Regions from separate parts of the Streptomyces sp. NPDC000229 genome, predicted to be linked through region 1. Evidence: riboswitches for the same ligand, from Rfam matches in the RefSeq annotation. Region 1 holds a riboswitch; the other holds the start of a gene.
What was found. Region 1 has a riboswitch for cyclic di-AMP ahead of ABT360_RS27490 (M23 family metallopeptidase). Riboswitches for the same ligand answer to the same signal wherever they lie in the genome.

Region 1 (5,343 bases):
AAGGATGAGCAAGAAGTTCGATCTGGCGGCGCTCCTGGCCGACCGGGGCGCCGAGGGCTACGACCTGCACGCCCGCCACCTCAATCCGCAGCTGCCGCGCATGCTCCGGACGATCGGCTTCGACAAGACCTACGAGCGCGCCGAGGGTGCCTACTTCTGGGACACCGAGGGCAACGACTACCTCGACATGCTCGGCGGCTTCGGCGTCATGGGCCTGGGCCGGCACCATCCCGTCGTACGCAAGGCCCTCCACGACGTCCTCGACGCGGAACTCGCCGACCTCACCCGCTTCGACTGCCCGCCGCTGCCGGGGCTGCTCGCCGAGAAGCTGCTGACGTACTCGCCGCACCTGGACCGGGTGTTCTTCTCCAACAGCGGTACGGAGGCGGTGGAGACCGCGCTGAAGTTCGCCCGGTACGCCACCGGCAGACCGCGCGTCCTGTACTGCGCGCACGCCTTCCACGGCCTGACCACCGGCTCCCTCTCCGTCAACGGGGAGAGCTGCTTCCGCGAAGGCTTCGATCCGCTGCTGCCCGACACCGCCGTCGAGCTGGGCGACCCGGCCGCGCTGGAGCGGGAGCTGAAGCGGGGCGATGTGGCCGCCCTGATCGTCGAGCCCGTCCAGGGCAAGGGCGTGCACGAGGCGCCGCCCGGATACCTCCGCGCCGCCCAGGAGCTGCTCCACAAGCACAAGGCGCTGCTCATCGCCGACGAGGTCCAGACCGGCCTCGGACGGACCGGCACCTTCTACGGCTACCAGCACGAGGACGGTGTCGAGCCGGACCTGGTGTGCGTCGCGAAGGCGCTGTCGGGCGGCTATGTGCCGGTCGGCGCCACCCTCGGCAAGGACTGGATCTTCAAGAAGGTGTACTCGGCGATGGACCGGGTCCTCGTCCACTCGGCCAGCTTCGGGTCGAACGCCCAGGCCATGGCGGCCGGGCTCGCGGTCCTGTCCGTCCTGGACGACGAGGAGCTCGTGGCCAACGCCCGGCGGACCGGTGAGCTGCTGAAGTCACGGCTCGCCGCGCTCGTGGACCGCTACGAGCTGCTGCACGAGGTGCGCGGCCGTGGCCTGATGATCGGCATCGAGTTCGGCCGCCCGTCGTCGCTGAGCCTGCGCAGCCGCTGGACGATGCTCCAGGCGGCACGCAAGGGGCTCTTCGCGCAGATGGTCGTGGTGCCGCTGCTGCAACGGCACCGCATCCTCACCCAGGTCTCGGGCGACCGGCTGGAGGTCATCAAGCTGATCCCGCCGCTGATCATCGGAGAGCGGGAGGCCGACCGGTTCGTGGAGGCGTTCACGGCCGTCATGGACGAGGCGCACAGCGGCGGCGGACTGATCTGGGACTTCGGCAGAACGCTGGTGAAGCAGGCCATCGCCAACCGCTGAGCCTTTTTGCCTCTGAGGCAAGAAATTTGCCCGTGAGGGAAGATCCTGGCGCAATGGAGGCATGAGCACTTCCCCCGAAGCCTCTCCGGGCCCGGGGCGGCCACACGTGGCACCGGACAGCGCCTCCGGACCGGCCGATGCGGTGGACGACGCCGCGACGGCCGACCTGGTCCCGGACGTCGCGCCGCAGCTGCGGGCGCTGCGCCGGCGCCGGGGGCTGACCCTGGAGGCCGCGGCGAGGGCCGCCGGGCTCTCCCCGGCCCACCTGTCACGGCTGGAGACCGGCCGCCGCCAGCCCTCGCTGCCGATGCTGCTGGGTCTCGCCCGCATCTACGGTACGACCGTCTCCGAGCTGCTGGGCGAGGTGCCGCCGGAGCACGATCCGATCGTCCGGGGCGGCCGGGCCGAGCCCGCCGAGGCGGACGGCTGGGTCTACCACCAGGCCGGCGGCCCCGGGCGGGCCATGCAGGCGCTGCGCGTCCAGGTTCCGTACGCGACGCGGGACGACCTCGTGCGCGTACACCCGGGGGAGGAGTGGCTGTACGTCCTCGGCGGCCGGGTGCGCCTGGCCCTCGGGGAGGCCGTGCACGTCCTCGACCCCGGGGACAGCGCCCACTTCGACTCGCTGACCCCGCACCGTATCGCCGCGGCCACACGCGGCGGGGCCGAGCTGTTGTTCGTCCACACCCTCATGCAGAGCGCCGCGGCCGACCTGTGCCTCGGCGCGGGCGCGCACCGCCGCTGACCTCGATCGGAGAGATCACCATGTCCCAGGAACGGACGTTCCCCCGAGGGCTCGCCGTCCGGCTGTTCGCCTATCTGGTGGCGGGCCACCTCTTCGCGGCCTTCCTCTACCTGCTGTTCGAGCTCGGGGCCGGCTGAGGCGCGGCTCAGCTCTCGTCGAGGAGACGCTCGCGCAGCCGCTCCCGGGTCTCGGGGCTGAGCTTCAGTCCCTCGGTCAGGTAGCGCTCGGTGGAGCCCCAGGTCTCCTCGATCGTCGAGAAGGCCGCGGTCAGGTACTCGATGCGGGCCTCGAAGAGCGGGCTGAGCAGCTCCATGACCTGCGGCGACATGGCGGCCGGGGAATTGTCGCTGCGGCGCACCTTGTAGCGGCGGCGAGGGTCGTTGGACTTGAGGTAGTCCTCCTCGATCGCCTCGCGCTCGACCCCGACGGCCAGCAGGGAGACCGCTATCGAGAGCCCCGCCCGGTCCTTGCCGGCCGCGCAGTGCATCAGGGCCGGGACGCTGTCCTCGGCGAGCGCGTGGAGCACCCGGCTGTGCTCGGCCGTACGCTCCTTGATGATCATGCGGTACGAGGCCGTCATCCGGGCCGCCGCCTTGCCGTCCGCCAGGATCGAGCGCAGCTGGTCGAGGTCGCCGTCGCGGACCATGGTCCAGAATTCCGCGCCGTCGGCCGGGTCGGAGAGCGGAATGTTCACATTCCGTACGCCCGGCAGCTCCACGTCGGGGCCTTCCAGCTTCTGGTCGGCGGCGTTGCGGAAATCGAAGATCGTGTGGAGCCCGAGGCCCGCCAGGAAGGCGGTGTCCTCGCCCGTGGCGTGCGCGAGGTGGCCGCTGCGGTAGAGCCTGCCGTGCCGCACCCGCCGGCCGTCCACCGTCGGAAGCCCGCCGACGTCACGGAAGTTGCGCACTCCGGTCAGCTCGGGCTCGATCGACGGGACCTGCGGCAGCTGCTGCGTCACGGGGGCTCCTCCGTGTCTGCGGTCGGCGTCGGCCCGCCGACGATGTCGTGGTCCGACGATACGACATTGGTTCGTCCGGCGATCAATCTCCGCGCGCGTCGCACATTCGTTGCCCCTGCCCATGACCGACGACCGGTGATGCGCACGTCACGCCCGTCGGGCCGGGCCGGGCCGACTGCGGACCCGCCGGTGGCGTCCTCGTCACCACCCAGGCTCCTTCTGTCCCACTTCGTTGCGGTTCGTCCGTCCGGGCGTCCGAAGCCCTTCCTCTGGCCGCCATCCGACCGCAACGGTGGAGGGATTGAGGAGAGTCGTCAGAGAATGACGGTTCTGTCCGTATTGGGGGATTGGGTATAACGTGCCCTGGTCGTAAGGGAGATGGTCAGGGCCGCGTGAGCAGCGTCATAACCGTGACCGTCCGTGGCGGGATGCCGTTCGTAATTTCCTTGTACAGAACGGGAATACATGATCCGCAATCCACGGAGGGTGACCGGAATTCCATGGCGGTCGCAGCGCCGGGAATGCCGCGAAGAAAGCAGCGGCTTGTTCACGCCTGCCCCACTCGCTTACGGTCACGGCAATCCGGCCGGACCGCCGAATCCTGCCGCCGGTCGGAATTCGCACCCACCCACGTGTGGCAGGAGCGGGGGACCCAGGTAGTACGCCGACCCCGGAATTCCGGGACCGGCTCGGGGTGAAGTCGCGTCCATGACGCGGCCGGACAACTCCAGTCCGAACCCGACAGCTCACCTCGCAGGCGCCGGAGAGGAAAACGCCATGCCCGCGAAGGGTAAGCACCGCCGTCCCAAGTCCAGCTCCATCACGCGTGGTTTCGTCGCCGCCGGTACCGGTGGCGCCGCCATCGCCCTGCCGCTGCTCGGCGCCACCGGCGCGCACGCCGCGGAGAAGGCCGCCCCGGCCGCCGCTCCGCAGGCCGTCACCGCCGCGGCCACCGCCGCCAAGGCCGCCCCGAAGGCCGCCGCCCCGGCGCAGAAGGCCGCGCCGCGCACGTACACGGTCGTCGCCGGCGACTACCTTTCCAAGATCGCCAAGAACAAGAACGTCAAGGGCGGCTGGCAGAAGCTGTACAAGGACAACCGCCAGGTCATCGGTGAGGACCCGTCCCTGATCCTCCCGGGCATGGAGCTCACCCTCGGTGCCAAGTCCACGGCCGCCCCCGCGAAGGCCGCCCCGGCGAAGCCCAAGGCCGACGACACCCGCGCCGAGAGCCGCGCCTCCCGCTCCGCCGCCAAGGCCGCCGCCCCGGCCCAGTCCGCCCCGAAGACCAGCGGCTCGGGCTTCACCGCCCCGGTCGACGCCGGAGTCACCACGCCCTACCGCGCCTCCGGCTCCAGCTGGTCCTCCGGTTACCACACGGGTGTCGACTTCGCGGCTTCCTCCGGCACCACCGTCAAGGCCGTCGGCGCGGGCACCGTCGTCTCGGCCGGGTGGAGCGGCGCCTACGGCAACGAGGTCGTCATCCAGCACACCGACGGCACCTACTCGCAGTACGCCCACCTCTCCTCGCTGTCCGTCTCCTCCGGCCAGAGCGTGAGCGGCGGTCAGCAGATCGGTCTGTCCGGCTCCACCGGCAACTCCACCGGCCCGCACCTCCACTTCGAGATCCGGACCAGCCCCAGCTACGGTTCGGACATCGACCCGCTGGCCTACCTCCGGAGCCACGGCGTCTCCATCTGACGCCTGCCCCTCGGAGCGCACTCCGCCCGGCACCGCCTCCCGGTGCCGGGCGGAGCCGTATTCCGGCTTGGGTGAATCTTGACCGGTGGCAAACATCACCCACCGTCAACCCCTCCTACGGTCGCGTAGGTCACATCACCGGGTGAAAGATGTGCTCCCGTGGCAGACGATTCGACATTCAGAGACAGTGACGTATTCGGGTCGTACGCGGCGATCGGTGACAGCTTCACCGAGGGCGTCGGAGACCCTGGCCCCGACGGAACGTTCGTCGGCTGGGCGGACCGCCTCGCGGTGCTGCTCGCCGACCGGCTGCCGGAGCCGGAGGAGTTCCGGTACGCCAACCTCGCCGTACGCGGGCGTCTCCTCGACCAGATCGTGGAGGAGCAGGTCCCGCGCGCCAAGGAACTCGCCCCCGACCTCGTGACCTTCTGCGCGGGCGGCAACGACATCATCCGGCCCGGCAGCGACCCGGACGACGTCGCCGAGCGCTTCGAACGGGCCGTCGCCGACCTGACGTCCGCGGTCGGCACGGTCCTGGTGACGACCGGGTTC
Region 2 (5,343 bases), on a different contig from region 1:
AGTCCTGCATCGGCCCGCCGGGCAGGCAGATCAGAGGTGGGCCGTCCCCGGACACCTGATAGGCGAGGCGGGTGCCGTCATGGGCTGAGAAGGTGGGCATGGTCGTGACCATGTCACCGCATGGCGGGCCGCGGCAATGGGTGCCGCCCGGCCCCGGGAGGGAGCACCCCTGTGGCCGTTTTGTCCCCTCGGGGTGGCTGCCAGGGATATTGGTTAGGGATCGTGCGCCGGATGGCGTAGGGTGGTGTTCACCGACGCGGGGTGGAGCAGCTCGGTAGCTCGCTGGGCTCATAACCCAGAGGTCGCAGGTTCAAATCCTGTCCCCGCTACTGAAGACGAAGGCCCGGTGCATTGCGCACCGGGCCTTCGTCGTGCCCGGACCGGGGCCGGGGGTCGCCCGGTCGGCGGATGGCGAGTCGCCGCGCGGCGCGGCTCCGGCCAGCCTGGGTGGGGCGCGGTACCGTCCGCAGCCGTGGGCGGACCGGGCAGGAGACCAGTGGTGGGGCAACGGGTGCGGGACGGCGGTGACGGGCGGGAGGGTGCTCCGCGGGCCCGGAGGTTCGTCCGCGCCCTGCCCGCGCTGCTGATCGCGGGGGGTGTGGCGTACGACATGCTCACCCCGCCGCGCTTCACCGCCGTACCGCTGTTCGCCGCCGCCCCGCTCGTCGCGGCGCCGCTGTTCGCCGCGCGGACGACACTGCTGTCCGGTCTCTTCGCCGTGCTGGCCATGCTGGGCCTGCACCTGGGCAACGGCACGCTGGGCGAGGCGCAGACCATCACCGAGATCCTCACCGTGGCGGTGGTCGCCGTGCTCGCGCTGCTGATCAACCGGGTCGTGCGGCGCAGTGGTGAGCGGCTCGCCTCGGCGCGGGTGATCGCCGAGACCGCGCAGCGGGCGGTGCTGCCGACGCCCGCCGAGCGGATCGGCGGGCTGCAGGTGGCGGCGCGGTACGAGGCGGCGCAGGCGGACGCGTTCATCGGGGGCGACCTCTTCGCCGTGCAGGACACCCCGTACGGGGTGCGGCTGGTGGTGGGGGACGTACGCGGGAAGGGCATGGGCGCGGTCGAGGCGGTGGCGGTGGTCATCGGGGCGTTCCGCGAGGCGGCCGAGCAGGAGAGCTCCCTGGAGGGCGTGGCGCAGCGGCTGGAGCGGGCGCTGGCCCGGGAGGGGACGCGGCGGGACGGCCTGGACGTCTTCGAGGGGTTCACCACCGCGGTGCTGGCGGAGATCCCGCGCGGGGAGGCCGTGGTGCGCGTGGTGGACCGGGGGCACCCCGAGCCGCTGATGCTGTACGCGGACGGGCGGGTCGAGCTGCTGGAGCAGGCCGAGCCCGCGCTGCCGCTGGGCATGGCGGACCTGGGGACATGGCCGGACCGGGCGTACGAGGTGCCGTACCCGGCGGGAGCGACGCTGCTCCTCTACACGGACGGGCTCTCGGAGGCGCGGGACGCGGCGGGGGTCTTCTACGACCCGGTCGCGCGGCTCGCGGGGCGGCTCTTCCCGGGGCCCGACGCGGTGCTGGACGCGCTGGTGAGCGACGTACGGCGGCATACGGGCGGCGGGGCGACCGACGACCTGGCGCTGCTGGCGGTCAGCCGGCCGGCCCAGGGGCAGCCGGAGCGGCGCCGGACGGTTCCGGTCGTACCGTAGCGGCGTCCCGGCCGCCGGTACGGTGCGTAGTCGACGAGTGTCATTGCGCAGAGCATTTGACATGCCGTCAGAATCACGGTGGCCGGTGAATGTTTCTGGTCTGCGGTCAACTCGCCCGGTTCTGCCCGGTTGTCAACCGGTACGTCCCGGGCCCGTGTGGTTAATGATCAGTAGGAACGGCTTGGAATCCGGAGCCCCCGTCTATTAACGTTCGATAACGCAGCGCGGTCGTCCCAGCCGTCGCCAGACGGCACCGCGCGCGTGCGCCGAATTCCGCAAGGGAACCGGGGAACCACCACCTTGGGGTGAATCGGGCCGAAGTGGGCCCGTAGGAGACCTTCCTGCTCCGAACCCGTCAGCTAACCCGGTAGGCGAGAAGGAAGGAAAGGAGTGCGCCTCCGTGGCGTCCAACAGGCCTGCCCCCGAAGCTCCGTACGGCTCGATCGCCTCGTTCAACTCTTCGGGTGTCCCGGACGCCGCACCCGTAAACGGGCAGCAGTGGGAAGAATGGAATCCCACCGAGGAAACCGTCCGCCCCGTCCGCGGCCGGCACCGCGTGGCCAAGCAGCGCGGCGGACTCGCCCGTAGCTCCACCGTCCTCGGCGTGGGCGTCATCGCGGCGGTCGGCGCGGGCGGCATGGCCACCGCGCAGGACAAGCCGGCGGTCTCCATATCCCTGCCGGACGTCGTCACGGACAACCTGCCGGACGCCCAGTCCCTGCCCGGCATCGGCTCCCTGATGTCCGACGACTCGGACTCCGGTGACTCCGGCGAGACGGACACGCCGGACAGCGGGCCGCTCACCACCGCGTCCCTCACCGGCACCGCCGACGCCACCGGACAGCAGAACAGCGGCGCGGACGCGGGCGAGGCGCTGCGCGCCCGCATCCTCCAGCAGGCCGAGCAGCAGCAGGCCTCCGCCGACGCCGAGGCGAAGGCGGCCGCCGAGACGGCCGCCGCCGAGCAGGCCGCCGCCGAGGCCAAGGCGCAAGCGACCGCCGCCGAGAAGCAGGCCGCCGAGCAGGCCGCCGAGGAGAAGGCGAAGGCCGAGGCCGAGGCCGCCGCCAAGGCGAAGGCCGCGGAGGAGGCCCGGCTGGCCGAACTCGCCGGGAGCTGGTCCCTGCCGACCTCCTCGTACACCATCACCTCCACCTATGGCCAGGCCGGCAACATGTGGTCCTCCGGCTACCACACGGGCCTCGACCTGGCCGCTCCCACGGGCACGCCCGCCAAGGCCGTCCACGGCGGCACCGTCAAGTCGGCCGGATGGTCGGGCTCGTACGGGTACCGCATCGTCCTGGAGTTGGAGGACGGCACGGAGGTCTGGTACTGCCACCTGTCGTCGATGACGGTCGGTGCCGGGCAGAAGGTCGGCACCGGCGAGACCATCGGCCGGGTCGGCGCCACCGGCAATGTGACCGGGCCGCACCTGCACCTGGAGGTGCACACCGCGGGCGGCGACGGGATCGACCCGCTGGCGTGGCTGCGCGGCAAGGGCCTCACCGTCTGAGCGCTCGCCCGGGAACTTCGGACCCCGGCAGCTCTGGCGGCACACCCCCCGACGCCAGGGCTGCCGGTTTCTTCGTCATGTGCGCGGAATATGCAGGTCTGTTGACGCGTTGAGCCGGGCCATGACCTCACTCCGCAAACTGGGCACGTCCGACCTGCACGTCTTCCCCCTCGCCCTCGGCGGCAACGTCTTCGGCTGGACCGCCGACGAGGCGCACTCCTTCGCCGTCCTCGACGCGTACGCGGCCGCCGGCGGCAACTTCGTCGACACGGCCGACAGCTACTCGTCGTGGGCGGCGGGAAACGAGGGCGGTGAGTCCGAGACCATCATCGGCAGGTGGATGGCCGCGCGCGGCAACCGGTCCGACGTCGTGGTCGCCACCAAGGTCGGTGCACACCCGCGGTACAAGGGCCTCAGCCCGGCCACCATCAAGGCCGCGGCCGAGGAGTCGCTGCGGAGGCTCGGTACCGACTACATCGACCTGTACTACACGCACTTCGACGACCCCACCGTGCCGGTCGAGGAGATCGTCACCGCCCTCGACCAGCTGGTGAAGGACGGCAAGGTACGCGCGGTCGCCGCCTCCAACATCTCCGCCGAGCGCCTCCGGGCCTCCCTGGACTTCGCCGAGACCGAGGGCCTGGAGTCGTACGCCGCGCTCCAGCCGCACTACAACCTGGTCTCCCGCGACACCTACGAGGGCACCCTCCTGGACACCGCCGAGCGCGCCGGCCTCGGCGCCGTGCCGTACTCCGCGCTGGCCTCCGGCTTCCTCACCGGCAAGTACCGGCCGGGCGCGCACGTCGACAGCGCGCGGGCCGGGAGCGCTTCCCAGCACCTCCAAAGCGAGCGGGGCCGCAAGGTCCTCGCCGCGCTGGACACCATCGCGGCGGCGCGCGGCGCCGAGACGGCGACCGTGGCCCTGGCGTGGCTCGCCGCCCGCCCGACCGTCGCCGCGCCGCTCGCCTCGGCCCGCACGGTCGAGCAGCTGCCCGCCCTGCTCGCGGTCGCCGGGCTGGAGCTGACGGCCGACGAGCTGGCGACGCTGACGGACGCGTCCGCGTAAGTGTCAGTACCGGTACGGGTTGTAGCCGCCGTAGTTGAGATACGGGGGCGGTGTCCACACCCGGCCGGTGGCCTGCGCGGCGTACGTCAGCGCCGGCCCGGCTATCTCCTTGCGCTGCCACAGGTGGTGCAGCAGCTCCTGCTCGCGCGCCACGAAGTCCGGGCCCGCCGCGCCCCGGCGGGCCCGGTGGCGCAGGAACGCCAGCGACGTCGCGAACGCCTCGTACTCGCCGACCGCGCGGGCCGCCGCCGGGCCGAAGCAGCGCGCCGCGTACCCCCGGGCCAGACCGCGCGCCCGCATCGAGGAGAGCGCGAGAGGCTCGGCGGGTGTGAGCCAGCCCGCCGCGGCGTACGCCGGGAGTTCACCGGATATCGTGCGCAGCTCGCGCTGCCGCGACCAGACCGCCAGCCACGTCAGCAGCCCGAACGAGGGCACCATGAACGCCCCGTACACCGCGTAGAACGCCCACGGCCCGAGTGACGCCGAGCCGTTCCACAGCGCGTGCGTGCCCATCGCCAGGGCCAGCCCCAGCACCGGCAGCGCGACCCGGCGTATCTTCTTGCGGCGAGCGGTGCTCGCGGCGATGCCGAACCCGATGCCGGTGAGCACGGTGAACAGCGGATGCGCGAACGGCGACATCACGATCCGTACGAAGAAGGTCGCGACCGTGACCGATCCGAACCCCGACGTCCCGATCTGCTGGTCCTCCCCGAAGGCGTTGCCGAGATACAGGATGTTCTCGGTGAACGCGAAGCCGGTCGCGGTGAACCCGGCGATGACCACGCCGTCGACGATCCCGGTGAAGTCCCGTCTGCGGAAGACGAAGACGAGCAGCACGGCGGCGGCCTTCGCGCTCTCCTCCACGATGGGCGCGACGACCGTCGCGCCGAGCGTGTCCGCGGACGCCGGATCGGCGGTGGCGGTCGCTATCCAGCGGGTCGCGAAGGTGTTGGCGACGATCGCGACCAGAGCGGCGGCGCACGCGCCCCACGCGAACGAGAACAGCAGGTTCTTCCACGGGCCCGGCTCGACCCGGTCCAGCCAGCGGAACGCGGCCATGAGCAGCGGGACGGGCAGCAGCGCGAGACCGAGCCCGACCAGGAAGCCCTCCGTGCC

Region 2: another riboswitch for cyclic di-AMP. It lies ahead of ABT360_RS09900 (M23 family metallopeptidase); the one in region 1 lies ahead of ABT360_RS27490 (M23 family metallopeptidase).

What each region holds. Positions count from the first base shown of each region.
Region 1 covers NZ_JBEPEL010000072.1:2,666-8,008, forward strand. Annotated here, with positions in the region: gene dxs (1-deoxy-D-xylulose-5-phosphate synthase) at 1-8, shown strand, start outside; gene ABT360_RS27470 (aspartate aminotransferase family protein) at 5-1,390, shown strand; gene ABT360_RS27475 (XRE family transcriptional regulator) at 1,452-2,135, shown strand; gene ABT360_RS27480 (DUF6126 family protein) at 2,156-2,272, shown strand; gene ABT360_RS27485 (tyrosine-protein phosphatase) at 2,281-3,093, opposite strand; cyclic di-AMP (ydaO/yuaA leader) riboswitch at 3,705-3,868, shown strand; gene ABT360_RS27490 (M23 family metallopeptidase) at 3,871-4,791, shown strand; gene ABT360_RS27495 (SGNH/GDSL hydrolase family protein) at 4,951-5,343, shown strand, end outside.
Region 2 covers NZ_JBEPEL010000013.1:15,406-20,748, reverse strand. Annotated here, with positions in the region: gene ABT360_RS09915 (alpha/beta fold hydrolase) at 1-100, opposite strand, end outside; tRNA gene ABT360_RS09910 (tRNA-Met) at 256-329, shown strand; gene ABT360_RS09905 (PP2C family protein-serine/threonine phosphatase) at 500-1,651, shown strand; cyclic di-AMP (ydaO/yuaA leader) riboswitch at 1,906-2,040, shown strand; gene ABT360_RS09900 (M23 family metallopeptidase) at 2,052-3,161, shown strand; gene ABT360_RS09895 (aldo/keto reductase) at 3,283-4,227, shown strand; gene ABT360_RS09890 (PrsW family intramembrane metalloprotease) at 4,231-5,343, opposite strand, start outside.